DNA from 2 places in the Sanguibacter keddieii DSM 10542 genome. Region 2 is predicted to be linked to the other one. Evidence: predicted binding sites of a transcription regulator. Region 2 holds the regulator's gene; the other holds the start of a gene.
What was found. Region 2 encodes HrcA, which represses chaperone genes, less so after heat shock. Its sites were predicted from a motif close to TTNGCACTCGNNNNNNNCGAGTGCNAA; they were not measured.
Positions count from the first base shown of each region.

Region 1: a site for HrcA is predicted at 11,844-11,870, ahead of groL (chaperonin GroEL). Genes of this name have one in related genera too.

Region 1 is NC_013521.1:3,515,034-3,530,173, reverse strand. Features, by position in the region: gene otsA (alpha,alpha-trehalose-phosphate synthase (UDP-forming)) at 1-954, opposite strand, end outside; gene SKED_RS20555 (serine/threonine-protein kinase) at 1,055-2,986, shown strand; gene SKED_RS15560 (DsbA family protein) at 3,059-3,892, shown strand; tRNA gene SKED_RS15555 (tRNA-Thr) at 4,053-4,125, shown strand; gene SKED_RS15550 (thioredoxin domain-containing protein) at 4,316-5,146, shown strand; gene SKED_RS15545 (SGNH/GDSL hydrolase family protein) at 5,303-6,283, opposite strand; gene SKED_RS15540 (uracil-DNA glycosylase) at 6,361-7,140, opposite strand; gene SKED_RS15535 (DUF3263 domain-containing protein) at 7,376-7,750, shown strand; gene SKED_RS15530 (LytR C-terminal domain-containing protein) at 7,809-8,429, shown strand; gene SKED_RS15525 (phytoene desaturase family protein) at 8,441-9,952, shown strand; gene SKED_RS15520 (glycoside hydrolase family 15 protein) at 10,046-11,695, opposite strand; gene groL (chaperonin GroEL) at 11,991-13,625, shown strand; gene SKED_RS15510 (HNH endonuclease signature motif containing protein) at 13,892-15,140, opposite strand, start outside.
Region 2 is NC_013521.1:1,500,527-1,515,666, forward strand. Features, by position in the region: gene SKED_RS06535 (DUF485 domain-containing protein) at 1-53, shown strand, start outside; gene SKED_RS06540 (solute symporter family protein) at 50-1,720, shown strand; gene lepA (translation elongation factor 4) at 1,891-3,774, shown strand; gene hemW (radical SAM family heme chaperone HemW) at 3,782-5,038, shown strand; gene SKED_RS06555 (acyltransferase family protein) at 5,041-7,191, shown strand; gene SKED_RS20670 (integral membrane protein) at 7,295-8,317, shown strand; gene SKED_RS06565 (DUF3097 domain-containing protein) at 8,454-9,314, opposite strand; gene SKED_RS06570 (DUF779 domain-containing protein) at 9,388-9,819, opposite strand; gene exaC (acetaldehyde dehydrogenase ExaC) at 9,876-11,399, opposite strand; gene SKED_RS06580 (GAF domain-containing protein) at 11,506-12,795, opposite strand; gene hrcA (heat-inducible transcriptional repressor HrcA) at 13,059-14,084, shown strand; gene dnaJ (molecular chaperone DnaJ) at 14,265-15,140, shown strand, end outside.

The DNA.
Region 1 (15,140 bases), 2.0 Mb from region 2:
CTCGCGGCTCGGGCTCGCGACCTGGACGAGGGTGCACTCGGCCGGGTCGAGGCTGCCGTCCTGCAGCAGCTCGCCGTAGGCCTTGATGCGGTGGCGGATGCCCTTGGTGTAGTCGAGACGGTCGACGCCGAGCATGACGATCTTCGGGTCGCCGAGGTCCTTGCGGATCTCTTTCGCGCGGGCCTGCACCTCGGGGGTGCGGGCCAGCTCGTCGAACCGCTTGGAGTCGATCGAGATGGGGAACGGCGCCGCGCGCACGGCCCGCGCGGGCAGGTCGCCGTCGGCGGGCACCTGGATCATCTGCCCGCGCGTGGTGAGGTCCGTCAGACGGCGGACCGCGCGCGAGAAGTTCGCGGCGTCGCCGGCGCGCTGGAAGCCGATGAGGTCGGCACCCAGCAGGCCCTCGACGACCTGGCGGCGCCAGGGGAGCTGCTGGAAGATCTCGAGCGGCGGGAACGGGATGTGGTCGAAGAACCCGATCTTGAGGTCGGGCCGGAGACGGCGGAGCATGCCCGGGACCAGCTGGAGCTGGTAGTCCTGCACCCAGACCATGGCGCCGTCGGCGGCTTGCTCGGCCGCGGCCTCGGCGAAGCGCTGGTTCACCTTGCGGTAGGTGTCCCACCACTGCCGGTGGAACGCGGGCGGCGCGATGACGTCGTGGTACAGCGGCCACAGGGTGTCGTTGGAGAAGCCCTCGTAATAGCGCTCGACCTCGCCAGCGCTGAGGGTCACGGGCACGAGGCGCATGTCGTCGGCGTCGAAGGGGTCGGCCTCGAGGCCCGGCGAGCCGGCCCAGCCGACCCAGGCGCCGTCGGCGCTCTGCATGACGGGCTCGAGGGCCGTGACCAGGCCACCAGGGGATCTCTGCCAGCTGACGGTGCCGTCGTCGGCCACGGACATGTCTACGGGGAGGCGGTTCGCCACGACGACGAGGTTGAAGCCATCTTTACCCATGCATGATCAACTCCTTGGAATGTGGTCCAAGGGTATAGACACTGTGCGCGCGGTGCTGGATGAGCCCGTGTGAGGCTCCTCTCCAGCGTACGGTAGCCCGATGGAGCGGATCGGACTAGAGCCCGGCACAGAGGTCGGCGGGTACCGGATCGTGTCGCCCCTCGGGGCGGGCGCGATGGGCGCGGTGTACCGCGCCGTGGACGGCGACGGCAACGTCGTCGCCTTCAAGGTCCTCCACGCGCACGTCGCGGCCGACGCAGACATGCGCGCCCGGCTGGGCCGGGAGATCGCGGCGCTGCGGCGCGTCGACCACCCGGCGGTCGCGCACCTGCTCGACGCCGAGCCCGACGCCTCCGAGATGTTCATCGTCACCGAGCTCGTCGACGGGCCGACCCTCGAGGCCGAGATCGCCGACGGCGGCCCGCTCGGGCCGACCGACCTCTACGAGCTCGCCGACCAGCTGGCCGACGCGCTCGTCGCGGTCCACGGCGCCGGTGTGATCCACCGCGACCTCAAGCCGAGCAACGTGCTCATCAGCCCCGAGGGCCCTGTCCTCATCGACTTCGGCATCGCGCACGGCCTCGAGGACGCCCGCATGACCTCGGTCGGGTTCGTCATGGGGACGCCGGGGTACCTGGCGCCCGAGCTCATCGACCGCGGCGACCCGTCGCCCGCGAGCGACTGGTGGGGCTGGGCGGCCATGCTCGTGTACGCGGCGACCGGCCGGGCGCCCTTCGGCGTCCGCCCCCTCGACGCGGTGATCGCCCGCGCCCACTCGGGCGACCCCGACACCGCCGGGCTCGGACCCGTCACCACCGCCGCGCTGCGCGGCGCCCTCGACGCCAACCCGTCACGGCGCTGGTCGGCCGAGCGCGTCGTCGAGGCGCTGCGGGTGGCCGCCGACCGCGGCGACGTCCCCGGCACCAGCTGGTCGGGCCTGGGCGGCTACGGCTCGCTCGCCGCAGGGACCGCAGCAGCGGGAGCGGCCGCCGCCGCGGCCGCGCACCCCGGCGCGACGAGCCTCGTGAAGGACGCCCCGCAGGGCACGGAGGTCGTCGGTCCCGACCACTCCGGGTACGGCCGCGGGTCCGACCACGGTTACCCGGCCTCCCCGCAGGAGGACGGCACGCAGGTCGCAGCGTGGGGAGCGGCCGGCGGCGCCGGGACGGGGACCTCCGTCATGCCCGCCTACCAGTCGCCCGACCGGCAGCAGCCCCAGCAGATGCCACCGTCCTACGGGCCGGGCCACGCTGGCCCGCACAGCCAGCCAGGCGCGTACGACCAGCAGGGGCGCTACGACCAGCCCGGTCCCGGCGAGCAGCCCTACCAGCCCGGCCCACCGGCCGGCTTCGACCCCGTCCTCCCCGGCTACCAGCAGGGTGGTGAGCGCGGCTACGTGCCGCCGCCGGTGCCGCACCGCACCCTCGCGGTGCTGGCGCTCGCGGTGCCCTTCGTCATCGCCGGCGCGACCTTCCCGGGCCGCACGCTCGTCGCGCTCCTCGTCGCGGTGGTGCTGTGCCGCGTCGTCGGGATCAGCCACTCGAGCCTGCACGGACGGCGTGCGCAACGTGGTGTCCGTGGTTCTGACGGTGTCCAGGCGGTGCTCCGCGGGCCGTGGCACGTGGTGCGAGCGCTGCTCACCACGATCCCGTCCCTGCTCGTCGCGGCGAGCGCCGTCGTCGTGCTGTGCGGCCCCGTGTGGTGGCTGCTGCAGACCGACCGGCTGGTCATCGGGTCGAACGGCTCAGGCGGAGGGACGGCGCCCGACGGCGGGAACGAGCCGTGGGTCTACGCGATCGTGCTCGGTGTCGCCGCGTTCCTCACAGCGGTGCTCCTGTGGTTCGGGCCGGTGACGTCGCTCGCCCGGCACGGCGCCCGCGTCGCGCTCAACGTGGTGGCCCCCGGATGGGTCGGCACGCTCGTCCTCGTGCTGCTCGCCGCGCTGGCCTCCTGGCTGTTCCTGGGGGCGGTGCTCGACGGGCGCGTCGTCGAGTGGTCGCCCCTTCAGCCGCCGCCCAGATTCGATCGGTAGTCTCGGCAGAGCCCGCAGCCCCAGCGGTCTGCGAGACCCCCCGTCCCCCAGCAGCGTCCGAGAGCCCCAGGCATGGTCACCACACACCCCCCACGGTCGCCGGCCGACCGTCGCGCCGCAGCGCGCGCCCAGGCCGAGCAGACCACAGCAGAGCAGGCGCGACGCCGGCGACGGACCCGCACCGCCGTCGGTGCCGCGGTGCTCGCCGCCGTGCTGCTCGTGGGTGCCGTGGTGTGGTTCGTGCTGAGCCGCGGCGGCTCCGAGGTCGAGGGCATCTCGCAGCTGCCCGACGGCATCGACGTGCCGTCGGTGTCCGACGACCACGGCGGCATCAGCTTCGGGGCGTCCGGCGAGGCCGGGTCGACCTCGGGCGACGACGCCGTGCGGGTCGACCTCTACGTGGACTTCCTCTGCCCCGGGTGCGGTGCGTTCGAGGACGTCAACGGCGCGGACCTCGAGGCGCTGCGCGCGGACGGCACGGCGACCGTCGTGCTGCACACCATCAGCTTCCTCGACGGCCGGTCCGACGGGTCGAGCTACTCGACCCGGGCTGCCGCGGCGTTCTCCTACGTCGCGGAGGAGGCGCCGGAGGCCGCCTACGACTTCCAGGTCGCGCTGTTCGACCACCAGCCCGTCGAGGGCGAGCCCGCGCCGGACGACGCCCGGCTCGAGCAGATCGCCGAGGAGGCCGGCGTCCCGGCGACCGTCGCCGACGGCATCTCGGACCAGCGGTACCGCGACTTCGTCGGGGCGCTCACGCAGGTCGCGTTCGGCGACCCGGACCTCCTCGACGACCAGGGACGCTTCACGACGCCGACGGTCCTCGTGGACGGCACCGTGTTCGCCGGAGACTGGAGCGCCCCCGGTGCGCTGCGCGCGGCGGTGGAGGCGGCAGCGGCCTCCTGACGAGGCGGCGGCGTCCTGACGAGGCGGTGGCCGCGCTCTGACGAGGCGACGTCTTCTCGACGGGGCGACGACGTCTCGGGGATCCAGGGTGCGAGCCCTCGGGTTCAGCCTCCGCAGACGACCGGGTAGAGTGTCGCACCGCACGGGTGCGCCCGCGCGTGCCGCCTTAGCTCAGCTGGTAGAGCATCCGCCTTGTAAGCGGAAGGTCGTCGGTTCGAACCCGACAGGCGGCTCCGTCCTTGCCCGGCAGTCTCGCCTGCCGGCGCCCCGCGGTCTCACCCGCCCCCCGGCCCGCGCCGCCCCCAGCGCCCCGCCCGCCTCCGGTAGCGTCGTGCCCACACCTCCCGCGTATCCAGCATCTGTCCAGGATCGCGCCGTACTCTCCTCACGCCGACCCTCATCTGACGAATGGTTCCGAAACTCATGGTCACCAAGCCCCCGCAGTCGCCCAAGGCCGACCGCCGCGAAGCTGCGCGCGCCCAGGCGCTCAAGCTCCAGCAGGAGCAGCTGCGACGCGAGAAGCGCACCCGCATCACGATCCTGGCCTCGGTCGTCGCCGGGCTCATCGTCGTGGGCCTCGTCGCGTTCTTCATCCTCCAGTCCCAGGAGGACGACTTCGCGGGCGCCCAGTCGATCCCCGCGGACGTCGAGCAGCCCGCGACCGCGAACGCCGAGGGTGGCGTGACCTTCGGCGTCGACGGCGTCGCCGGCACCACGTCGGGTGACGACGCGGTGAACGTCGACGTGTACCTCGACTACATGTGCCCCATCTGCGGTCAGTTCGAGGACACGAACCAGCAGGCCCTCGACGAGCTGCGCGAGGCGGGCGACATCACGCTCACCGTCCACGCGATCTCGATCCTCGACCGCGTGTCGCAGGGGTCGGCGTACTCCACCCGCTCGGCCCAGGCCTTCGCCTTCATCGCGGACCGTGCCCCCGAGCAGGCGCTCGCCTTCAACGAGGCGCTCTTCGCCCAGCAGCCCACCGAGAACACCGCGGGCCTGACCGACGACCAGCTCGTGTCGATCGCCGAGAGCGTCGGCGTCCCGACCGACGTCGCGGCGCAGATCCCCGACCTCACCTTCAAGCAGTTCGTCCAGGCCAAGACGCAGGTCGCGCTCGCGGACCCGGACCTCAAGAACGCTCAGGGCAGCTTCGGCACCCCGACGATCCTCATCGACGGCGCACCGATCACCTCGAACTGGACCGTCCCCGGCAACCTCACCGCGGAGATCCAGGCCGCCAAGGGCTGACCCCCGCGCTGACGGACGTCGTCGGCTGCGAGCCAGGAGGACCCCGACCGATGGTCGGGGTCCTCCTGCGTCTCCTGACCAGCTCTCCTCAGACCACTGGGACGAGCGCGGGGTCCTCCTGCGTCTCCAGCCCAGCTCTGCTCAGACCACCCCTGCTCAGACCACCGGCACCAGCTCGGGGTACTTGGCGCTGCGGCTGTCGCCCGAGGACTGGCGGCGCAGCCGCCGTGAGGCCCACGGCCCGACGTGCTCCCGCAGCCAGTGGGCGTTCTCGCGGACCCACTCGACGCGGGGCACCGGGGGCAGCGGGGTGAGCGGGTCGTCCCAGCCGGCGTCGTCGACGGCCTGTCCGAGCCCGACGAGGGCGGCCTGGCTCACCCTGCGGTGACCGTCGGTGGTGAGGTGGATGCGGTCGTCGGCCCACATGCGCCAGTCGTGGAGCGAGCGCATGCCCCAGAGGTCGACGACGTAGGCGCCGTGCCGGTGGGCGATCGACCAGAGGTGGGAGTTGAGGATCCCGGCGCGCCCGCGCGTCATGCCGACGAGCGGGCTCGTCGACGCGTCGAAGCCGGTGCTGAGCAGCACGTCCGCCCCGGTGGCCCGGGCCTGGACGACGGCGTCCTCGATGCTCCGTGCCAGCCGGTCGATGTCGACCGAGGGGCGCAGGATGTCGTTGCCCCCGCCGACGATGCTCACGAGGTCGGGTGCCATGCCGAGTGCCACGGGCAGCTGGTCGTCGAGGATGGAGCGCAGCTGCTTGCCACGGATGGCGAGGTTGGCGTAGAGCAGCGGGTCCTTGCCGGCGTCGATCCGGCGGTGGGACAGGGACCGGGCGAGCAGGTCGGCCCAGCCACGGCACTGGTCGGCCTCGCCCGGCTCCCGGTCCCAGAGCCCCTCGGTGAAGGAGTCGCCGATCGCGACGTAGCTCGCCCACGGCCCGGGCGCGGGCAGGTGCTCGGAGCCCTCGGAGGGCTGTGCACTCTGGGAGGTCGAGCTGCCTCCAGAGTGCTGGGACCTCTCGGACGGTCCGGGTGCCCCGTCCGGGGTGCTCGGCGCCGGGGTGGTGGTCGAGATGCTGGCGTCCTGGGGAGCGCCGTGCTCGGTTGCGGTGTCGTCGTGAGTGTCGTCGTGAGTCACGTGTCCATCTTGTACCCGCGGGGTGCGCTGGCGCTCCTGCCTGTCTCCGTGGAGCGCGCCGGCGCTCCTGCCGCTCCTCAGAAGAGCGCGTCGTCCGAGGCGGGCAGCGACCAGTCGACGGGGCTGGCTCCCTGCGCGACGAGGAGGTCGTTGACCGCCGAGAACGGGTGCGAGCCGAAGAACCCGCGGCGTGCTGACAGCGGGCTGGGGTGCGCCGACTCCACGACGGGCACGTCGCCGAGGGCGGGCCGGAGCGTGGCCGCGTCTCGTCCCCAGAGGACGGCGACGAGCGGACCGCCGCGCTCGACGAGCGCCTGGATGGCACGGTCGGTCACCTGCTCCCAGCCCCGACGGCGGTGCGACCCCGCGTCGCCGGCGGCGACGGTGAGCACCCGGTTGCAGAGCATGACGCCCTGACGCGACCACGGGGAGAGGTCGCCGGTCGCGGGGGCCGGCAGCCCCAGGTCGTCGTGGAGCTCGGTGACGATGTTGGCCAGCGACCGTGGGAGTGGGCGGACGTGCGGCTGGACGGAGAAGGACAGCCCCATGGCGTGGCCGGGGGTGGGGTAGGGGTCCTGCCCGACCACGAGCACCTTGACGTCGGCGAGAGGCTCACGGAAGGCCCGCATGACGTCCTCGCGGGCCGGGAGGACGTCGCCGGGCGCCGCACTCGCGAGGAGCTCGTCGTCGAGGCGGTCGACGACCTCGGCGACGGGGCGAAGGGCGAGGGCCCAGTCCGGGGCCACGTCGTCGAGCAGGCTGCGCCGGTGCGCGGAGGGGCTGAGGGCCGCGGTCTCGCCGTGGTGGGTGTCGTGGTCGGTGTCGTGGTGCGCGCCGTCGTGCGGGTCGTGGGCCATGGGTTCGAGCCTGTCATCCCAGGGCGTCGCCTCGCCACCCAGACCTCGCCGAGGGCCGGCTCCCCGGTCGGTCTCGGGGCCGCCCGGGTGAATGACAGCCATGTCATTCGCGCGTACGATCGGTGGCGGCGCAGAGCGTAGAGAGACCGCGCAGAGCGAGGCAGACCGCAGAGCGCGACAGGCTGCGGGGCGAGACCTGCTGCGGGGCGAGACCGACAGGGCGAGGAGCGGACCGATGATCGAAGCAGTACCCGACATCGACGAGACGACGGACGGCGCGACCGGCGCTGCCGTCACGAGCCCTGGCTCCGAGCAGCCCTCCACCGCCGGCGCAGAGCCCACCACCGACGAGCAGCCCACGCACCCCGGCCTGACCGAGCGTGACGCCGCGGTCCTCGACTTCGAGAAGCAGTGGTGGAAGTACGCCGGGGCCAAGGAGCAGGCCGTCCGTGAGCTCTTCGGGCTGTCGGCCACGCAGTACTACCAGGTGCTCAACACCCTCATCGACTCGCCCGCGGCGCTCGCGGCCGAGCCGATGCTCGTCAAGCGGCTCCGGCGGATGCGGGCGTCGCGCCAGCGCGAGCGGACGCAGCGCCGCAGCCAGGTCTGACCAGGACCTGCACGTCTGCCTGCCGGACGTCGCCACCGGCCTCGGTTAGCCTTGCTCGGTGAGCAAGTACCCCGAAGACGAGTTCGACCAGATCGACGAGCTCGGCCTGCCCGCCGGCGTCCACCGGACGCCGCGGTCGGCCTGGAGCAAGATCGCGCCCTTCGTCGTCGTCGTCGTGCTGTGCGCGGCGCTCGCCGTCACCGCCGTCTACGTCATGGCCCGCACCCCGGGTTCGCCGCTCGAGGCGGTGACGTCGCCGAGCGCCTCGGCCGACGCGGGCGAGGGAGAGGGTGACCCCGGCACCGAGGAGGGTGAGGCGCCCGTCGAGGGTGAGGCCCCTGTCGAGGGCGAGGCGCCGGTCGAGGAGCCCGCTCCGGAGGAGCCTGCTCCAGAGGCCCCGGTCGTCGACACGGCGGTCGCCGTCCGCGTGCTCAACGGCACCGGCCGGTCGGGTGTCGCCGCCACCGCTGCGGACGCGCTCACGGCGTCCGGCTGGAGCGACGTGTCGGCCGACAACTACACGGGCGAGCCGCTCAACGCGACGGTCGTCTGGTACCAGACCGAGGACCTCGCCGACGAGGCGCTCGCCGTCGCAGCGGTCCTCGAGATCCCTGCCGAGCAGGTGACGCTCGTGCCTGAGCTGCGCGGCCCGCTCTCGGTGATCCTCGCCGGGTCCTGAGGGCTGGTGACATGAGCGGGCACGACGTGGTGGTCGTCGGCTCGGGGCCCAACGGCCTCGCCGCCGCGGTCACCCTCGCCCGCGCCGGCCTGGGCGTGCTGGTCCTCGAGGCCCAGCCGGAGGCCGGCGGGGGAGCCCGGACGCTCCCGCTCCCCGGGTCGGAGACCGGGCTGGTCCACGACGTCTGCTCGGCGGTCCACCCGATGGCGGCCGCGTCGCCGTTCTTCAGGTCCTTCGACCTCGCGGCGCGCGGTGTCGAGCTCGTCGAGCCGCCGGTGCAGTTCGCGCACCCGCTCGACGGAGGCCGCGCGGGCCTCGCCTACCGGGACGCCGCCCGGACCGCGGCGGGGCTGGGCGTCGACGGCCAGGCCTGGCTCGACCTCGTCGGGCGGCTGGCCGCAGACCCGGACGCGCTCCTGGGTGCGGGGCTCGGCGACCGTCGCAGCATCCCGCCGGAGGCGTGGAAGAGCGTCTCGGGGCTGCTGACGACGGCCCGGTTCGGCCTCGGGGTGATCGAGCAGGGGACGAGGCTGTGGGACCGCCGCTTCGAGGGAGACGTGGCGCCCGCGCTCCTCACCGGGGTGGCCGCGCACTCGATCACGCCGCTGCCGACCCTCGCCGCGGCCGGGACGGCCCTCATGCTCGCCTCGCTCGCGCACTCCCACGGGTGGCCGCTGCCCCGGGGTGGGTCGGGTGCGATCACCCGCGCTCTGCTCGACGACCTGGAGGCGCACGGCGGCCAGGTGCGGACCGGGGTCCGGGTGGGCTCGACCGCCGACCTCCCGCCGGCGCGCGCCTACGTCTTCGACACCTCTCCGCTGGCGGCTGCCGAGATCCTCGGCAGCCACCTGCCGCAGCGCGCTGACAGGGCGCTGCGCAGGTTCCGCTACGGCGACGCGGCGGCGAAGGTCGACTTCGTGCTCGACGGTCCGGTGCCCTGGGCGAACGCCGAGGTCGGCCAGGCCGGCACCGTGCACCTCGGCGGCAGCAGGGCGCAGCTGGTCGAGGCCGAGAAGGCCGTCGCGGCGGGACGGCACGCCGAGCACCCGCTCGTGCTCGTGAGCGACCCGGTGGTCGTCGACCCGGACCGTGAGGTCGGCGGCCTGCGGCCGCTGTGGACCTACGCCCACGTCCCGGCAGGGTCGACCGTGGACCCCACCGAGGCGGTGACCGCGCAGCTCGAGCGTTTCGCGCCGGGCTTCCGCGACGTCGTCGTGTCGTCGCGGTCGACCCCGGCCTCCCAGATGTCGGAGCACGACGAGAACTACGTCGGTGGGGACATCGCCGCGGGTGCGGTGACGATGTGGCAGATGGTCGCCCGCCCGTCGCTACGACCGTCCCCCTGGTCGACCGGTGCTGACGGGGTGTACCTGTGCTCGTCGTCGACGCCGCCCGGTCCGGGCGTGCACGGCATGGCCGGGTGGTTCGCCGCACGCCAGGTGCTGCGGGACCGGTTCGGGCGACGGGAGATGCCTGATCTCGGGCCCACCGCCGGACAGCGCACGGGCATCGGGAGGGGCTGAGAAGACCTCGCCGGCAGGGTTGAGCAGACGACACCGAGAGAGGCTGAGCAGCCGACGCCGAGAGGGTCTGATAAGACCTGGGAGCGCCGCCGGTCAGCCCTCGTGTCCCTCGTCGCCCTCGTCCCGCTCGTGTCCCTCGTCCCCCTGGTCGCTCTCGTCGCTCTCGTCCGGCACCGTCGCACCTTCCTCGTCCGAGCCTGTCGTCTCGTCGAGCAGCACCAGCGCGAGCAGGACGTTCGCGCTGGACCACCCGAGGGGCGCGAGCTGTGCGGGAGCGCCGTCGGCGAGCACCTTCTCGGGGATGGACCCGAGGGTCGTGCGGTGGTCGTCGAGCCAGGAGAGCCAGCGCTCGGCGCCGTCGACGTCGTCGATCCCTGCGGACGCGAGCCCGGCCGAGGCGAGGGCGAAGACGCTCGTGGTGGGCGTCCACGAGATCCCGTCTCGCTTCCAGCTGGTCCCCGGCGCGAGGCCGCCGCCCGGGCGTCCCATCTGCGCGGGCGCTGCGGCCCACGCGTCGAGGACGCCGCGGGGGACGCCGTCGGCGGGGGCCGGGAGGAACGGTGGGAGGAGGAACGCGACGGCGGTGTCGACGCTGGACCCGCCGAGGAACCGGCCGTAGCCGGGCGAGAACTCCTCGTGCACGAGGGTGTCGAAGGTCTGGGCGACGGCGGCGACCTCCTCGGCGCGGGCGGGGGAGTCGAGGGCCTGCAGGGCGACCGGGGCGGCGGTGAGCGCCATGAGGAGCGGGGCGCTGGTCCCCAGGGTCTGCTGGCTCGTCCGCACCTCCCAGTAGTCGGGGGAGGGCGGTGGCAGGCGAGTGCCGTCGTCGGTGAGCGCGAGGACGTGCTCGACGCTGCGGTCGACGAGGGGCTGCAGGTCGAGGGCTGCGGCGCGGCGGTCCGTCGGGTCGTCGATCTCGGCGAGCACGGAGGCGGCAGCCCAGAGCGTCCAGCCGGTCGCGTCGGTCTGGACACCACGGTCGTCGGGCGGACCCGACCCGTCGGGCAGGTACCGGGCCTGGAACGACCCGTCGGGCGCCTGGACCCGCTGGAGGAAGTCGAGCACGCGGAGCGCCTCGTCGACGTGCCCGGTGCGGGCGAGCGCGAGGGCGACGAAGGCGTTGTCACGCGGCCAGGCGTAGCGCCAGTTGGGCGACCACCCGGCGACGACCGCGCCGTCGTCGAGGGTGAGGGCCCGGATGTCGAGCAGCGCCGACACGGCCATGTCCTCGTAGCGGGTGCCCGTGCCGGGGACCGTGCCTGACGCCAGCCAGTCGCGGGACTCCTGGGCGGCGTCGAGCTGCTCCGGGGTCGCGTCGTCGGGGTCGAGGACCGCGACGCGGCTGCCGGGGAGGAACTGCACGTCTGCCCCGGGCGGGACCGGGGTGCGGGTGCCGTCCGGTGCGACCGAGATGCCGGCGGAGGAGAGGGGGACGTCGGCGTCTGGCGTGCTGAAGGGCCAGAGGTCGAGGGCTCGACCGGTGCCGGTGAGCGAGAGGACCACGACGAGCACGATGACGGCGGCGGCCGCGCGGGGAGGTCTCCGGACGGGACCGTCAGGCGTGCGGGCAGGGCCGTCGGGCGTGCGGTCGGGACCGTCAGGCTCGAGCACCGCTGCCGGCTGCGAGGTCGAGGGCCCGCAGGGCTCGGGCCGGTCGGTGTCCTCGCCGGGTGCGGCCGGTCGGGTGACGTCGCGGGGCTCGGGCGTCCGGGCGGTCGAGGCATCGGCGGGGTTCGCTGGCATCGCGCACCACTCTAACGACCGCGCGCGGGACCGGGATCGTGGCAGCGGTCGTCGTCGCGGCGGCAGGTTCCGCCACCGGCGTACCGGGAGGGCCTGCGGCGGGCCCGTCCGCCCTTGCACTCTCGGGGGGAGAGTGCCAATAATGGCGTTAGCACTCTCGCTAGGAGAGTGACAGAAGCATCGGTCGCTCGATGAGGCCCTGAGGCTACGGCGTGACATGAACGCCGCAGCCCGAGGTCGTCCGTCGCGGGCATCGTCCGGCCACCACACGCCACCAGCGGAGGATCACACCCCAATGGCAAAGATCATTGCCTTCAACGAGGAGGCCCGTCGCGGCATGGAGCGTGGACTCAACGTCCTCGCCGACACCGTGAAGGTCACGCTCGGCCCCAAGGGTCGCAACGTCGTCCTCGACAAGAAGTGGGGCGCGCCCACCATCACTAACGATGGTGTGAGCATCGCCAAGGAGATCGACCTCGAGGACCCGTTCGAGCGCATCGGTGCCGAGCTCGTCAAGGAGGTCGCCAAGAAGACCGACGACGTCGCTGGCGACGGAACCACCACCGCCACCGTCCTCGCCCAGGCGCTCGTGCGCGAGGGCCTGCGCAACGTCGCAGCCGGCTCGAACCCGATCGCGCTCAAGCGCGGCATCGAGAAGGCCGTCGAGGCTGTCATCGAGCAGCTCCTCGTCGCCGCGAAGGACATCGAGACCAAGGAAGAGATCGCGGCCACCGCTGCCATCTCGGCCGGTGACAGCGCGATCGGCGAGCTCATCGCCGAGGCGCTCGACAAGGTCGGCAAGGAAGGTGTCATCACCGTCGAGGAGTCGAACACCTTCGGCCTCGAGCTCGAGCTCACCGAGGGCATGCGCTTCGACAAGGGCTTCCTCGCCCGCTACTTCGAGACCGATGCCGAGCGTCAGGAAGCGGTCCTCGAGGACCCGTACGTCCTGATCGTCGAGTCGAAGATCTCGAACGTCAAGGACCTCCTGCCGCTGCTCGACCAGGTCATGAAGGCCGGTCGCTCGCTGCTCATCATCGCCGAGGACGTCGAGGGCGAGGCTCTTGCGACCCTCGTGCTCAACAAGATCCGTGGCACCTTCAAGTCCGTCGCCGTCAAGGCTCCGGGCTTCGGCGACCGCCGCAAGGCCATCCTCCAGGACATCGCGATCCTCACCGGTGGCCAGGTCATCTCCGAGACTGTCGGCCTCAAGCTCGAGACCGCCACGCTCGACCTGCTCGGCCAGGCCCGCAAGGTCGTCGTCACGAAGGACGAGACGACCATCGTCGAGGGCTCCGGCGACGTCGACCAGATCGCCGGTCGCGTCAAGCAGATCCGTTCCGAGATCGAGAAGTCGGACTCCGACTACGACCGCGAGAAGCTCCAGGAGCGCCTCGCGAAGCTCGCCGGTGGTGTCGCGGTCATCAAGGCCGGCGCCGCCACGGAGGTCGAGCTCAAGGAGCGCAAGCACCGCATCGAGGACGCCGTGCGCAACGCCAAGGCAGCCGTCGAAGAGGGCATCGTCGCCGGTGGTGGCGTCGCTCTCATCCAGGCTGGCAAGGTCGCGTTCGAGACTGCCGCTCTCGTCGCCCTCGAGGGTGACGAGGCGACCGGTGCGAACATCGTCCGCGCCTCGATCGACGCTCCGCTCAAGCAGATCGCGATCAACGCCGGGCTCGAGGGTGGAGTCGTGGCCGAGAAGGTCCGCAACCTCCCCTCCGGCCAGGGCCTCAACGCCGCGACCGGCGTGTACGAGGACCTGCTCGCGGCTGGTGTCAACGACCCGGTCAAGGTGACGCGCTCTGCTCTGCAGAACGCTGCCTCGATCGCGGCGCTGTTCCTCACCACCGAGGCAGTCGTGGCCGACAAGCCCGAGAAGGCTCCGGCCATGCCGGGCGGCGACGGCGGCATGGGCGGCATGGACTTCTGATCCACGCCTGACCCAGCAGCACCTGGGTGAGCGTGCACCGCACGCCTGCTCGCACGACAGCGGCCCCCACCTCTCGAGGTGGGGGCCGCTGCTGCGTCTGGAGGAGAAGTCGCCGAGGGGACCCGCGTGGTGGTGCTGGGCGGGTTGGAGACGCGTGGTCAGAGGGGGCGGAGGTCGGTCATGCGCGGGTACCGCGGGTGGGCTGCAGGTGACGGCCGCGCGCCGACGAGACCCGCACGCTGCTGTGCGGATCGACGACGTGCGCCTCAGAAGGGTGGGAGCTCCGGGAAGGCAGGGACCGCGGCAGCGGGGTCGCGCGCCGGGTGCCCGGGAGGTGTCGCGGGGAGCGCGAGGGCCGGGCGTGCGTCGTAGACGCGTCCGGCCGGGGAGGTCCACCGGAGGTCCGCCTCGTGGGAGGTGCCCCGCGCGCCGCCAGGAGCGGAGACCTGAGCTGGACCCTGCACGGAGACCGGCGCGGTGGCGTGCCCGGTGACCTGGGCGGAGACCGGCGTGTCGTCCGGGGCCGCTCGGTCGGGCCCCGTCGGTGGGTGGGCGACGACTCTCTCGACCGTCCACCCTGTCTCGTGCTTGAGGCGGTGGTGGTGGCGGCAGAGGTGGACGAGGTTCTCGTGGTCGGTCGTGCCGCCGCGGTGCCACGGCACCAGGTGGTCGATGTCGCACCGCTGCGCCCGGCGGGCGCATCCCGGGAACCGGCACGTCTCGTCACGCAGCCGCAGCCAGGTCTTGAGGTCTGCGGGGACGGCGTACCGGTCGCGGCCCACGGACAGCACGACGCCGGTCTCGGGGTGCGTGAGCACGCGTGCGAAGGAGGGGGCGCGCGCGGCGAGCTCGCGCGCGGTGGCCGGGTCGACAGGGCCGTAGCCCTCCAGGTGCCCCGGCTCGTCACCGTGACCCAGCAGTGTCAGCACAGGGACGGTGACCGCGACCGTCGGGACGACGCCGCGGAGGGACTGCCCTGCCGGTACGCCGCGCCCCCAGGGGTCTTCCGGCCGAGCACCCGACGCCCGGTCGCCTCGTGGTTCGACGGGAGGAGCTCCTGCTGCGCCTGCCATGGATGCGGGTGCCGTGACCGTCGGGGCCTCCACGGCGCACGTGTCGTCGAGCATCAGCGCGGTGAAGGCGTCGGCCCGCAGCTGTGCCAGGGTACGGGGCTCGTCGGGGCCCTGGAGGGCCACCGAGATGTCGGTGAGGCGGTTGAAGATCGCGGTGGCCTGGGTCGCCGGGAGGTACTGGTGGAGCCACATCATCCCGTCGCGCGCGGGCTCGACCTGGACCTGACGGTCTAGGAGCTTCTCGCGGTGGCGCTCCTGCAGCGGTCGGGGGTGCGTCCTCTCGCGCTCACGGCGGGCGAACCTGCGCAGGTCGGAGACCGTCGACATCGTCGCCCTCTCGAGCAGGCGAGCCTCGAGGGCCGCCCGGTCGGGACCGTCCAGGGCTACGGTGTGCTCGACGACGACCTCCGTGTGCCGCACGGTGACGTCGCCGCGCTCGAGC
Region 2 (15,140 bases):
ACCCCATGGCGGACGAGCTCCGTCAGCGCATCGAGGGACGTGATCTCGTATGACCGGCACCGTCTCCGCCGCAGGCACGGCCGACCAGGGCTACGTGCTCGCCGCCTCCGAGGACATCGGCAACCCGGTCGTCAACATCGGCATCTTCCTCGCCTTCGTGGCGGTCACCCTCGTGGTGGTGCTGCGGGCCTCGCGGACCAACAAGACCGCCGAGGACTACTACGCCGGCGGGCGCTCCTTCACCGGTCCGCAGAACGGCACCGCGATCGCGGGGGACTACCTGTCGGCCGCGAGCTTCCTCGGCATCGTCGGGGCCATCGCGATCAACGGCTACGACGGGTTCCTCTACTCCATCGGGTTCCTCGTCGCGTGGCTCGTCGCGCTGCTGCTCGTCGCCGAGCTGCTCCGCAACACCGGCAAGTTCACGATGGCCGACGTCCTGTCCTTCCGGCTCAAGCAGCGCCCCGTCCGCATGGCCGCAGCCCTGACGACGCTCGCAGTCGTGTTCTTCTACCTGCTCGCCCAGATGGCCGGCGCCGGGGGACTGGTCGCGCTGCTGCTGGGCATCGACAGCTCCGGCGGACAGGCCGTCGTCATCGCCGTGGTCGGTGCGCTGATGATCCTCTACGTGCTCATCGGCGGGATGAAGGGCACCACCTGGGTGCAGATCATCAAGGCCATCCTGCTCATCGCCGGCGCCGGGATCATGACCGTGTGGGTGCTCGCCAAGTTCGGCTTCAACCTCTCCGACGTGATCCAGGGCGCCATCGACACCTCCGGCATCGCCGGCCTGGCCGAGCCCGGCGCGCAGTACGGCGGCAGCGAGACGAGCAAGCTGAACTTCCTGTCGCTCGCCCTGGCCCTCGTGCTCGGCACGGCGGGCCTGCCGCACGTGCTCATGCGCTTCTACACGGTGCCCACCGCCAAGGAGGCCCGCCGGTCCGTGGTCTGGGCCATCTGGCTCATCGGCATCTTCTACCTCTTCACCCTCGTCCTCGGCTACGGGGCCGGGGCGCTCGTTGGCGCCGACACGATCAACGCCGCACCGGGTGGCGTGAACTCGGCCGCGCCGCTGCTGGCCTTCGCCCTCGGCGGCGAGATCCTGCTCGGGCTCATCTCCGCGGTGGCCTTCGCGACCATCCTCGCGGTGGTCGCCGGGCTCACCATCACCGCGGCGGCGAGCTTCGCGCACGACATCTACGCCTCCGTCATCAAGAAGGGCGAGGTGAACCCGGACGGCGAGGTCAAGGTCGCCCGGATGACCGTCGTGGTCATCGGGCTGCTGGCGATCGTCGGCGGCATCTTCGCCAACGGCCAGAACGTCGCTTTCCTCGTGGCCCTGGCCTTCGCCGTCGCGGCGAGCGCCAACCTGCCGACCATCATCTACTCGCTGTTCTGGAAGCGCTTCAACACCCGGGGAGCGCTGTGGAGCATGTACGGCGGCCTCGCGTCGTGCCTCGTGCTCATCACCTTCTCGCCCGTCGTCTCGGGCAAGACGGACGACGCCGGCAACAGCCTGTCGATGATCCGCGACACCGGCATCGACTTCGCGTGGTTCCCGCTCGAGAACCCCGGCATCGTCACCATCCCGCTCGGGTTCCTGCTCGGCATCGTCGGCACCCTCACCAGCCGCGAGAAGGGAGACAAGGCCAAGTACGCCGAGATGGAGGTGCGCTCCCTCACAGGCGCCGGCTCCGAGAAGGCCGCCACCAACCACTAGAGCGCGCACCCGCGCCCGTCCTCATGCCCGTGGCGCGCCCGCGCACCCCTCCGCGGAGGGGTGCGCGGGCGCGCCACGGGCATGAGAGGGGGTGGGGTGTGCGGGGTGGGGCGAGTGAGGGAGGGGTGGGGCGGTGCCACCTCGGTGTGGGGTCGTGGGACAATCGACCCGTGACTCCCATCCCCTCAGCGGCCAACCTCGCCCGTATCCAGCCCGCGGCCACTGCACCGGAGCTGCTCCGAAACTTCTGCATCATCGCGCACATCGACCACGGCAAGTCGACGCTGGCCGACCGCATGCTCCAGATGACCGGTGTCGTCGACCCGCGCGCCATGCGCGCGCAGTACCTCGACCGCATGGACATCGAGCGCGAGCGCGGCATCACCATCAAGTCGCAGGCGGTCCGCATGCCGTGGGAGGTCGCCGACGAGCACGGCGTGCCCACCGGCTACGCGCTCAACATGATCGACACCCCGGGCCACGTGGACTTCACCTACGAGGTCTCGCGCTCGCTCGCCGCCTGCGAGGCCGCGGTGCTCCTGGTCGACGCCGCGCAGGGCATCGAGGCCCAGACGCTCGCCAACCTGTACCTCGCCATGGAGAACGACATGGCGATCATCCCGGCGCTCAACAAGATCGACCTGCCGGCAGCCCAGCCCGAGAAGTACGCGGAAGAGCTCGCGAACCTCGTCGGCTGCGAGCCCGAGGAGGTCCTCCAGATCTCCGGCAAGACGGGTGTCGGCGTCCCCGCGCTGCTCGACCGCATCGTGCTCAAGACCCCGGCGCCGGTCGGCGACCCGGACGCCCCGGCCCGCGCGATGATCTTCGACTCCGTGTACGACACCTACCGCGGTGTCGTCACCTACGTCCGCGTCGTCGACGGCAACCTCGCCCCGCGCGAGCGCGTCATCATGATGTCGACCCGGGCGACCCACGACCTCCTCGAGATCGGCGTCTCGTCCCCCGAGCCCATCCCGACCAAGGGGCTGGGCGTCGGCGAGGTGGGCTACCTCATCACCGGCGTCAAGGACGTCCGCCAGTCCAAGGTCGGCGACACCGTCACCAACGCCGCGAAGCCGGCCGACGACGCCCTCGGCGGCTACTCCGACCCCAAGCCGATGGTGTTCTCCGGCCTGTACCCGGTCGACGGCTCGGACTACCCGGTGCTGCGCGACGCGCTCGACCGCCTCAAGCTCAACGACGCCGCGCTCATCTACGAGCCCGAGACGTCCGTCGCGCTCGGATTCGGGTTCCGTGTCGGCTACCTCGGCCTGCTGCACCTCGAGATCGTGCGCGAGCGCCTCGAGCGCGAGTTCAACCTCGACCTCATCTCGACGGCCCCGAACGTCATCTACGAGGTGACCATGGACGACAAGTCTGTCGTCACGGTGACCAACCCGAGCGAGTTCCCGGGCGGCAAGATCGGCGAGGTCCGCGAGCCCATCGTCAAGGCCACCGTCATCGCGCCGTCGGAGTTCATCGGCGCCGTCATGGAGCTGTGCCAGGGCCGCCGCGGCGAGCTGCAGGGGATGGACTACCTCTCGGCCGACCGTGTCGAGATGCGCTACATCCTCCCGCTGGCGGAGATCGTCTTCGACTTCTTCGACCAGCTGAAGTCGCGCACCCGCGGGTACGCCTCCCTCGACTACGACGTGATCGGCGAGCAGGCGGCCGACCTCGTCAAGGTCGACATCCTGCTCCAGGGCGAGCAGGTGGACGCCTTCAGCGCGATCGTGCACAAGGACAACGCGTACTCGTACGGGCTGTCGATGGTGGGCAAGCTGAAGAACCTCATCAACCGTCAGCAGTTCGAGGTGCCCATCCAGGCCGCCGTCGGCGCCCGGATCATCGCGCGCGAGACCATCCGCGCCATCCGCAAGGACGTCCTCGCCAAGTGCTACGGCGGAGACATCTCCCGCAAGCGCAAGCTCCTCGAGAAGCAGAAGGAGGGCAAGAAGCGCATGAAGACCATCGGGTCCGTCGAGGTCCCGAAGGAAGCCTTCATCGCCGCCCTGACCTCCGAGCAGACGGAGTCCCGAGACAAGAAGAAGTGAGGCAGTCGTGACCCCGGCTCTCCCCGACGGCGACCCGGCTCCCGACGACGGCACGCTGCCCACCTGGGTGGCGTCCGGCGCAGCCGACCGCCGGTTCGGCGTCTACATGCACGTCCCGTTCTGCACCGTGCGGTGCGGGTACTGCGACTTCAACACGTACACCGCGAGCGAGCTCGGCGGTGGCGCCAGCCAGTCCGCGTACGCGACGACGGCCGTCTCCGAGATCGAGATGGCCGGGCGTCTCATGGACGCGGCCGGTCTGCCGCGCCGTGAGGTGTCGACCGTGTTCGTGGGTGGCGGCACGCCCACCCTGCTGCCCGCCCGCGACCTCGCGACGATGCTGGCGGCCGTCCGCAGCACCTGGGGGCTCGCGGACGACGTCGAGGTGACCACCGAGGCGAACCCGGACTCGGTGACCCCGGAGTCCCTGGCGGTCCTGGCCGACGCCGGGTTCACCCGTGTCTCCTTCGGTATGCAGTCGGCGGTCCCGAGCGTCCTCGCGACCCTCGAGCGCACCCACGACCCCCGCCGCATCCCGGACGTGGTGCGCTGGGCGCGGGACGTCGGCCTCGACGTCTCGCTCGACCTCATCTACGGCACGCCGGGGGAGACCCTCGACGACTGGCGCACGAGCGTCGAGTCGGCGCTCGCCACGGGCGTCGACCACGTCTCGGCCTACGCGCTCGTGGTCGAGCAGGGCACCAAGATGGCCGCCCAGGTGCGTCGCGGTCAGCTCACGCTGCCCAACGAGGACGACCAGGCCGCCAAGTACGAGCTCGCCGACGACCTCCTCACCGAGGCGGGCCTCGGCTGGTACGAGGTGTCCAACTGGGCGCGCACCGTCGACGGCGTGCAGCGCGCGTGCCGCCACAACCTCGCCTACTGGCGCGGGGACGACTGGTGGGGCGTGGGCCCCGGGGCGCACTCCTACCTCGGCTCCGACGTGCCCGGCACACGTGGCCTGCGCTGGTGGAACGTCAAGCACCCCGTGCGCTACGCCAACCGCCTCGCGGAGGGCCTCAGCCCGTCGGCCGGCCAGGAGACCATCGGCGACGACTCGGCCCAGCTCGAGCGCGTCATGCTCGGCGTCCGCCTGCGCGAGGGCTTCGCGACGGCCGACCTGTCGCCACGAGCACGGAAGGCCGTCGCCCAGCACGTCGCCGACGGCCTCGTCGACGGCCGCGCGGCCATCGCGGGCCGTGTCGTGCTGACCCGCCGCGGGCGCCTCCTCGCCGACACCGTCGTCAGAGACCTCACCGACTGACGATGGCTGCCTCGACGCCTCGTGAGCCACGCCCGACCCCCGGACCGTCGACCACGGTCCGGCAGCTCGGTCGTGTCCGGATGCCCGACGGGCTCGAACGTCTCGACCGACCGGCGATGCCGGTCGGCACGGTCCGCAAGCCCGTCGCGCCCCGCACCTCGTCGCGCCCGCCGCGCATCTACGGCCTCGACTCGCTGCGCGCCGTCGCGGTCCTCGCCGTGGTGGTCTACCACTTCTTGCCGGCCCTGCTGCCGGGCGGGTTCATCGGCGTCGACGTGTTCTTCGTGCTCTCCGGGTTCCTCATCACCACCCTGCTGGTGCGCGAGCGGGTGCAGACCGGTCGCGTGTCCCTGCGGCACTTCTGGACCAGACGGGTCCGACGCATCATCCCGGCGATGGTGGCCGTGGTGGTGGTGTGCACCGCCGCGGCCGGCGTCATCGGCGGCGACGTGCTGGTGGGCATCAAGCTCCAGGTGCTCGGCGCACTGACATTCGCGAGCAACTGGTTCGCGATCGCCCAGGGCACCTCGTACTCCGCCGACCTCACGCCGCAGCTCTTCGCGAACTTCTGGTCGCTGGCCGTGGAGGAGCAGTTCTACCTCTTCTGGCCACTCGTGCTCCTCGCGGTGTTCTCCGTCCGACGGTCGCGTGCCACGGGGCTCGTCGTCACGGGCCTGTTCGCGGTCGGGTCCGCCGTGTGGATGGCAGTCGCCGTCGACCCGTCGGGCGACCCGTCCCGCGTGTACTTCGGCACCGACACCCACCTCTTCGGGCTCATGGCCGGTGCGTTCTTCGCGCTGTGGTTCGCCCCGCGCACCCCGCGGGACACCCCGGTGGTGCCCGACGACGACCTCTTCGCGGGGGAGTCGCTGCTGCCGGTGCAGAGCCGGTTCGCGCGCTGGTTCCCCCCGTCGCGGCGCCGGTGGTCGCGTCACGCCCTCGGGCTCGTCAGCGCGCTCGGACTCGTGGTCCTCTCGCTCACGATGTCGATCGACGACTCCTTCACGTACCGCGGCGGGCTGGTCCTGGCGTCGCTGTTCTCGCTCGGGCTCATCGCCTTCCTCATCCGCAGCCAGCCCCTGGCCCGGCGTGTCGAGGTGTCGCCGCTGCGCTGGGTGGGTGTGCGCTCCTACGGCATCTACCTGTGGCACTGGCCGATCGTGGTGATCGTCGCCAGCCTCATGGGTGCCGAGAACCCCGGCCGGTCGAGCTCCTGGTCCGTCGCCCTGGTCGCGACGGCCGTCACGGCGCTGGCCGCCTGGGTCTCGTACAAGTATCTCGAGCGGCCGGTGATGATCGCCGGGATCCGTGCGCTCGGTACGCGCGTGACCGGCCGCGCACGACGCCTGCTCGCCTCGGTGCGCGCCGAGCGCAGCGCCCCGACGCGCTCCTTCCGGGCCCGGGCGCGCCTGGTGGTCGTCTCGGTCGCCGCGCTCGGCCTGGTTGCCGCCGTGGTCCTGGCCGGTGTCCGCGAGCCGACCACGTCCTCCCTCGAGGCGCAGATCCTCGAGGGCGCCGCCGCGGCGCAGCAGGCCAACGAGGCCCAGCCCGCGCCGACCCCGGAGCCGTCGGCCGACCCCTCGGCGGACCCCTCCGCCGACCTGTCGGGCTCGCCCAGCCCCTTGGCAGAGCCGTCGCCCGAGCCCACGGGGCCGCCGCCCGGCGACCAGGTGACCGTCATCGGCGACTCGGTGAGCCTCATCAGCGTCCCGTCGCTCCAGGCCGCGCTGCCCGGGGTCTTCGTCGACGCCGAGGTCTCCCGGCAGATGAGCACCGTGCCGGAGATCGCCACGGTCCTGCGCGACGCCGGGGCCCTCCGCGAGTACGTGGTGGTCTCGCTGGGGACCAACAGCACCGTCACCGAGAAGACCATGGACGACGCCCTCGCGGCCATCGGACCGGACCACCGGGTGGTCCTGGTGACTGGCTCGGCGGACCGCAGCTGGATCGGCCCGACGAACGACCAGATGCGCGCCGCGGCCGAGCGTCACCCCGGTGTGGTGGTCGCCGACTGGGAGGCCGCGGTGGCCGCGCAGCCCGACGTGCTCGGCAAGGACGGCGTCCACCCGGGCGCCGCCGGGCAGGAGCTCTACGCGCGTACCGTCGCCGACGCGCTGGTCCGTGCGGAGGCGCAGGGCGTGACACAGCCCTAGCCTGGGGGTTTGTTCTTCCCTACGCTGTGGGGAGACGTTCCCGCGCCCGGGCCGACCGCACCTGCGGACGAGCACGTGCGGAGCCGACGACAGAGGAGTCGAGATGAGCGAGAAGACGCCGGACGACGGCACGCAGGACCCGTACGCCCAGGCGGGCTACCCGCCGCCCCCCGCGGGATCGACCCCGCCCCCGCCGGCAGGCCCCGGCCAGCCGCCGACCTACGGCCAGCCGCAGCCTCCGGCCTACGGCGAGCAGCCCGGCTACGGCCAGCAGCCGCCGGCCTACCCGCAGCCGCCCGCCTACGGCCAGCCCGCGCCGGGGCAGCAGCCCCCCGCCTTCGACAAGCAGCCGGGCGACCAGTCCTACGGCGGCGACCAGTACTCGACCGGTGGCTACCCGCCGCCCGGTGGCGCCTACCCGCCGCCCAGCGCCCCGCCCATCTCCGCCGGTCAGTACGGCGCGGCCGAGTCGCCCGTGCCGGACGGCTTCCGCTACGGCTGGCAGAAGTTCACGCAGAACCTCGGGCCGATCCTGCTGGCGCTCGTCGCCTACGCGGCGATCCTCATCGTGGCGAGCATCGTGTTCTTCTCCGTCCTCGTCGGCACCGGGGCCACCACCGACGGTGACATCGGTGCGGCGGGCGTCGCGGGGCTCGGCTTCGGCTTCGTCGTCTTCACGCTGATCATCCTGGTCCTCGCGCTGCTCGCCCAGGCGGGCATCATCCGCGGCGCGCTGGCCATCACGCACGGCCGCCAGGTGACCGTCGGCGACTTCTTCTCCTTCTCGCGGATCGGCGCCGTGCTCGTCACGGTGCTGCTCGTGGGCCTGGCGTCGACGATCGTCAGCTTCACGGGCGTCGGCCCGATCATCGTGAGCTTCTTCGGCCAGTTCGCGCTGCTGTTCGTCATCGACAAGGGCCTCGGCCCGATCGAGGCGATCAAGGCGAGCGTCCAGCTCGCGATCCGCAACTTCGCACCCGCGATCCTGCTGTTCGTCTTCGTGTACCTCGCGACAGCCGCTGGCGCGATCGTCCTCCTCGTCGGCCTGCTCGTCGCCGTGCCGGTCTCGATGATCGCCACCGCGTACGTGTACCGCCGGCTCATCGGCGAGCAGCCGGCGGTCTGAACCGACCGAGCGCGCCTGCTCGACGCACGACGCTCGACGCACGACAGAGGCCGTACCCCGTCGCCGGGGTACGGCCTCTGTGCTGTCGTCAAGAGCGCGGGGCACCTGGCGAGGGCGTGCCCGGTGCGTCCGGCGCTCAGTCGGTGACGGTCACGAAGTCGATGAGCTCCTCGACGCGCCCCAGGAGCGAGGGCTCGAGGTCGGCGTAGCTGCGGACCGTGCCGAGGATCTTCTTCCAGCCGAGCGCGACGTCCGTCTGGTTCTCGGCCGGCCACCCGAGGCGCTGCAGGATCCCGTACTTCCACTCGGTGCCGCGGTCGATCACGGGCCAAGCGTCGAGGCCGACGCGCTGCGGTCGCACGGCCTGCCACACGTCGACGTAGGGGTGACCGAGCACCTTGACGTTCCCGCCGGGGAACCGTCGCAGCACCTCGTCGGTGATGCGCTGCTCCTTGCTCCCAGGCACCAGGTGGTCGACGAGGACCCCGACGCGGCGGCCCTTCGAGGGCTTGAAGTCGACGAGCGCCTCCTCGAGGTTGTCGACGCCCTCGAGGAGCTCGACGACCACGCCCTCGACCCGGAGGTCGTCGCCCCAGACCTTCTCGACCAGCTCGGCGTCGTGGCGCCCCTCGACCCAGATGCGGCTGCCGCGCGCGACGCGGGCCCGGGCGTCGGCGACGACGCGGGACCCGCTCGCGGTGCGCGTCGGGGCGGCGGGCGCGGTCGAGGTGACGGGTGGGGTGAGGGTCACGGGCGCGCCGTCGACCCAGAATCCCGGACCGAGCGAGAAGGTGCGGGTGCGCCCGGCGCGGTCCTCGAGGACCACGACGTGCATGCCGCCGGACTTCTCGACCCGCGTCACGGCGCCGACCCACCCGGACATGACCTCCTCGACGACGAGGCCGCGCTCGGCGGCGACCGGTCGCGAGGTCGGGCGGCGCACCGAGGGGTGGGGGCCGGAGGCGAGGACGTCCTGGGAGTAGCGGTCTGAGCTCACCGCAGCAGGCTAGCCGCCGGGCGTGCTCGCCCGGCGGAGCCTCGCCGACCACGAGGCTCCGCCGGGGATGACGTCAGACGAAGGCGTCCGAGGTCTCCATGAGCCGCGACCGGATGATGAAGCGCACGCCCTCGGGGCTCTCGACCGAGAACCCGGACCCGCGCCCCGGGACCACGTCCACCGTGAGGTGGGTGTGACGCCAGTACGCGAACTGCTCGGTCGACATCCAGAACTCGATGGACTGCGGCTCCACGCCACCCTCGGTGCCGTCCTCGCCGCCGCTCTCGGAGATGTCGAGGTGCCCGAGCAGCACGTCGGCCGCGGAGGTGAAGAGCTCGCCTGCCGGGTAGCACATGGGGGAGGACCCGTCGCAGCACCCTCCGGACTGGTGGAACATCAGCGGCCCGTGCTGCTCCCACAGCCGTCGCAGCAGCGCGACGGCGCTGTCCGTCGCGGCGACCCGCGACTGCGTCTCGCCCTCGATGACGACGTCGGCCTCGATCATGCGGTCCTCCTCGGGTCCTCAGGTGCTCGGCTGCTCAGGTGGTGCGGTACCCGGTCCTAGAAGAACCCGAGGGCCGACTCCGAGTAGCTCACCAGCAGGTTCTTCGTCTGCTGGTAGTGGTCGAGTGCGAGCTTGCTGTTCTCCCGCCCGATCCCCGAGCTCTTGTACCCGCCGAACGCCGCCCCGGCCGGGTACGCGTGGTAGTTGTTCACCCACACGCGACCCGCCTTGATGTCGCGCCCGGCCCGGTAGGCGAGGTTCCCGTTGCGCGACCACACGCCTGCCCCGAGGCCGTACAGCGTGTCGTTGGCCTGCGCGATCGCGTCGGCGTAGTCGTCGAAGCTCGTCACCGCGACGACCGGACCGAAGATCTCCTCCTGGAAGATCCGCATCGAGTTCTGCCCCTCGAAGATCGTCGGTGCCACGTAGTACCCGTCGGTGAGGTCACCGCCGAGGTCCACGCGCTCGCCGCCGAGCAGCAGCCGGGCTCCCTCCTGCTTGCCGATGTCGATGTAGCTGAGGATCTTCTCGAGCTGGTCGTTCGAGGCCTGCGCCCCGACCTGGGTGTCGGTGTCGAGCGGGTTCCCCTGCACGGCCTTCTTGGTGCGGTCGAGCGCGTCGGACAGGAACGAGTCGTAGATGGGCTTCTGGATGAGCGACCGCGACGGGCAGGTGCAGACCTCGCCCTGGTTGAAGGCGAAGAGCACGAAGCCCTCCTGCGCCTTGTCGTAGTACGCGTCGTTCTTGTCGGCCACGTCCTCGAAGAAGATGTTCGGGCTCTTCCCGCCGAGCTCGACGGTCGAGGGGATGAGGTTCGCGCTCGCGTACTGGAGGATGAGGCGGCCCGTGGTCGTCTCGCCGGTGAAGGCGATCTTGCGGATCCGCGGGCTCGAGGCGAGCGGCTTGCCGGCCTCGAGGCCGAACCCGTTGACTACGTTGAGCACCCCGGGCGGGAGGATGTCGCCGATGAGCTCGATCAGCACGAGGATCGACACCGGTGTCTGCTCGGCCGGCTTGAGCACGATCGTGTTGCCGCCGGCCAGCGCGGGCGCGAGCTTCCAGGTGGCCATGAGGATCGGGAAGTTCCAGGGGATGATCTGCCCGACCACACCGAGCGGCTCGGCGTAGTGGTAGGCGACGGTGTCGTTGTCGAGCTCGGTGAACTCGCCCTCCTGCGCGCGGATCACCGACGCGAAGTACCGGAAGTGGTCGGCGGCGAGGGGTAGGTCGGCGTTGAGGGGTTCACGGACGGGCTTGCCGTTGTCCCAGGTCTCGGCGACCGCGAGGAGCTCGAGGTTCGCGTCGATGACGTCGGCGATCTTGTTGAGGACGTCGGCGCGCTCGGTGCCGGTGGTCTTGCCCCACGACGGGGCGGCCTTGTGGGCGGCGTCGAGGGCGGCCTCGATGTCCTCGGCGGTGCCGCGCGCGACCTCCGCGAAGGGCTTGCCGTTGACGGGGGAGATGTCCTCGAAGTACTGGCCCTTGACGGGGGCGACCCAGCGGCCGCCGATCCAGTGCTCGTAGCGGGACTTGAAGGTGACGAGGGCCTCGGGGGTGCCGGGGGCTGCGTAGACGGTCATGTGTGCTCCTTCGACGACGCTGTCAGGGAGGTCGCCCGGCGGTGACCGGGCTCGTCGTCGACGCTACGCGCGAGCAGGTTGCATCGAGTTGCACGGTGCCCCGCGGTCAGCCGAGAGCCACCTCGAGGTCCTCGAGGTGCGCCACGACCGCCGCCCGGCGCGGCGAGCGGGCCGGGAGCAGCCGCAGGCAGGTGGTCCACAGCTCGACGTCGGCGGCCCCCTCGTCGGTGCGCGCGTAGGCCAGGAGGGTGTCGACCCCGGCGTCGGCCAGCAGGGACTCGCGCAGGCGTCGGCTCACCTCGGTCCGGACGTCGTCGACGCCGGGGGCGCGCGAGCCGGGCAGGACGGGGCCCACGTAGCCGGCGAGCGCGACGCGGTGCGCCCCGCGGTCGAGGAAGGCGAGCACCTGCGAGGCGTCGAGGTCGAGGTGCCCGCCGAGACGGTAGGGGCGGGAGAGGACGTCCGGCCCGGACTCGCCGAGCGCTCGGCGCAGCCGCACCATCTCTGCGCGCAGCGTCACGACGGCGTCGTCCCGACCGTAGACCGCGACGGCCAGCTCGTCGGCCCCGAGACCGCGCGGGTGCCAGGCGAGGAGCGTGAGGATCTCGGCGTGCCGACCGGTCAGGGCCACCGTGCGCCCGGCGGTCTCGAGGAGCGCGTCGGTCCTGCCCAGGACGCGCAGCAGGGCGCCTGTCCCCGGAGGCGGGGCTGCGGCCGGAGCAGCCTGCGGCACGGCTCCCGTCAGGGGGCGCGGGGAGAGCCGCCGCACGGTGAACCCCGACGGGCGGCGCGCAGGACGCCGCGCCAGCCGGTCCTCGAGGGTCAGCAGGTGCAGCTCGGCCTCGACCGCCAGGGCCGTCGCCTCGACGAGCGCGAGGGTGGTCGGGGCGACGGCGTCGTCCCCGCCCGTGATGTCGATGACGCCGAGCAGCGCGCCCGTCGCGCGGTCGTGGACCGGCACGGCCGTGCAGCTCCACGGGTGCACGATCCTGCTGAAGTGCTCCGCCCGGCGGATCTGCACCGCGCGGTCCAGGACGAGCGCCGTCCCCGGGGCGTTGGTGCCGACGGCGCGCTCCGACCAGTCCGTCCCGGCCACGAAGCCCATGCTCTCCGCGCGGCGGCGCACGTCGTGGTCGCCGTCGACCCAGAGCAGCCGACCCGCCTGGTCGCCGACGGCGACCATGAGGCCGGTGTCCGTGGTGTGCCGGACGAGGAGGGTCTCGATCGTCCCGAGGACACGGGTGAGGGGGTGCTCGTCCTGGACGGCACGCAGACCGTCGTCGAGCAGCGTCGGCTCGGGGACCGCGTCGGGGTCCAGCCGAGAGGCCGTCGACCGCAGCCAGGAGTCCTGCACGAGCGGCCTCACGCCGCCGGGCCACGCTGCCGGGGGATGCACGCGCCGACCTCCGTCCGTCGTCCGCCGCGCTCCGTCGCGCAGCGGTCCAGGTCGTCTCTGACGATACCGGCGGACCGTGCTGGTGTCAGCGCCAGACGCCACGTGCGGTCCGACGGTGCCCTGGCGTAGAATTAGCACTCCGGCGTGCCGAGTGCTGATCGAGCCCTTGCCGCCGGCCGTGAGGTGCCGCGAGGTGTCACGAGCACGACGGGCACCACCATGAGGACGAGGCACGACGAAGCACGACGAGCAAGGAGAGGTCTGTGGCGGCGAGCGACGAGCGACGGCTGGACGTCCTGCGCGCCATCGTCGAGGACTACGTCCACACCCGCGAGCCCGTCGGGTCCAAGGTCCTCGCCGAGCGGCACAGCCTCGGCGTCTCGCCCGCGACCATCCGCAACGACATGGCGGTCCTCGAGGAGGGCGGCTTCATCGCCCAGCCGCACACCTCGGCCGGACGCGTGCCCACCGACAAGGGCTACCGGATGTTCGTCGACCGCCTCGCCGGGGTCAAGGCCCTCAGCGCCGCCGAGAAGAACGCGATCGAGACCTTCCTCAACGGCGCGGTCGACCTCGACGACGTCGTCACCCGCGCCGGCCGGCTGCTCGCCCAGCTCACCGGGCAGGTCGCCGTCGTCCAGTACCCCTCGCTGCGCCGCTCCGGCCTGCGGCACCTCGAGCTCGTCGTCCTCGGCGAGCGACGCCTCCTCGTCGTCATCATCACCGACACCGGACGCGTCGAGCAGCGCACCCTCGAGCTCGACGCGACCCCCGACGAGCTCGTCCTCGTCGCGCTGCGCGCCCGGCTCAACGCCGCGGCCGCCGGCCGACGCCTGCCCGAGCTCCGGACAGCCCTCGACGCGCTCGCGGACACCTTCGCCCCGGAGGACCAGCCGCTCGTCGCGCGGGTCGCCGAGGTCGTCACCGACACGCTCTCCCAGGAGGGCGAGGAGCGCATCGTGCTCGCCGGGACCGCGAACCTCGCGCACGCGAGCATGCGCTTCGAGCACGCGCTGCGCCCGGTCCTCGAGGCGCTCGAGGAGCAGGTCGTGCTGCTCAACCTCCTCACGGAGATGGGCGACCACTCGTCGGGCGTCAACGTGCGGATCGGCCACGAGACGCAGCTCTCCGGCCTGTTCGAGACCTCGGTGGTCACCACGGGCTACGGCTCGGACGGCGACGCCGTGGCGACCATCGGCTCGATCGGCCCCACCCGCATGGACTACCCCGCGACCATCGCCTCGGTCCGCGCGGTGGCCCGCTACCTGTCACGGATCCTCGGTGCCTGAGGCCCGCGCGGCGCACGGCACCGGCTCCGCCGGGCGCCCTGCAGGGCACCGGGTGCCTGACGTGACGCACGCGATGAAACACATTCCCCCGTCCAGACGTTGCAGAGTTCAGAGCGAGCACCGCGGTGCCGCGACGGACCGCCGAAGCAGCCCCCACCGACGAACGGCAGAGATCAACCAGTGAGCGACTACTACGAGGTGCTCGGTGTCGACCGCGACGCCAGCCAGGACCAGATCAAGAAGGCGTACCGCAAGCTGGCGCGCGAGCTGCACCCCGACGTCGCGGGCCCGGACGCCGAGGACAGGTTCAAGGACGTCGGTCGCGCCTACGAGGTGCTCTCGAACCCCGAGAAGCGCCGCTCGTACGACATGGGCAACGACCCGTCGGCGCCCGGCGGCGGCATGAACGGTGGCGGCGGCTTCGGCTTCCAGGACATCTTCGAGACGTTCTTCGGCGGCGGGCAGCAGCAGCGGGGCCCGATCCCGCGCTCGCGCCGCGGCCAGGACGCCCTGGTGCGCCTCGACATCGACCTCTCGGAGGCTGCCTTCGGTGCGCGCCGCGACGTCCAGGTCGACACCGCGGTCATCTGCGGCACCTGCTCCGGCTCGTGCTGCCGACCCGGCACCTCGCCGCGCACCTGCGACGTCTGCAACGGCCGTGGGACCGTCCAGCGGGTCGCCCGCTCGTTCCTCGGGCAGGTCATGACGACGGCGCCGTGCGCCGCCTGCCAGGGCTTCGGCACCACGATCCCCGAGCCCTGCGCCGAGTGCTCCGGCGAGGGCCGCGTCCGCAGCCGCCGCACCGTGGCCGTCGAGGTCCCGGCCGGCGTCGAGACCGGCAACCGCATCAAGCTCACCTCGCAGGGCGAGGTCGGCCCGGCCGGCGGCCCCGCCGGCGACCTGTACCTCGAGATCCGCGAGCGCAAGCACGAGACCTTCCTGCGTCGCGGCGACGACCTGCACTGCACCCTCGAGGTCCCCATGACGGCGGCGGCCCTCGGCACGGTCATCGAGCTCGAGACGCTCGACGGCCCCGAGTCGGTCGACCTGCGCCCG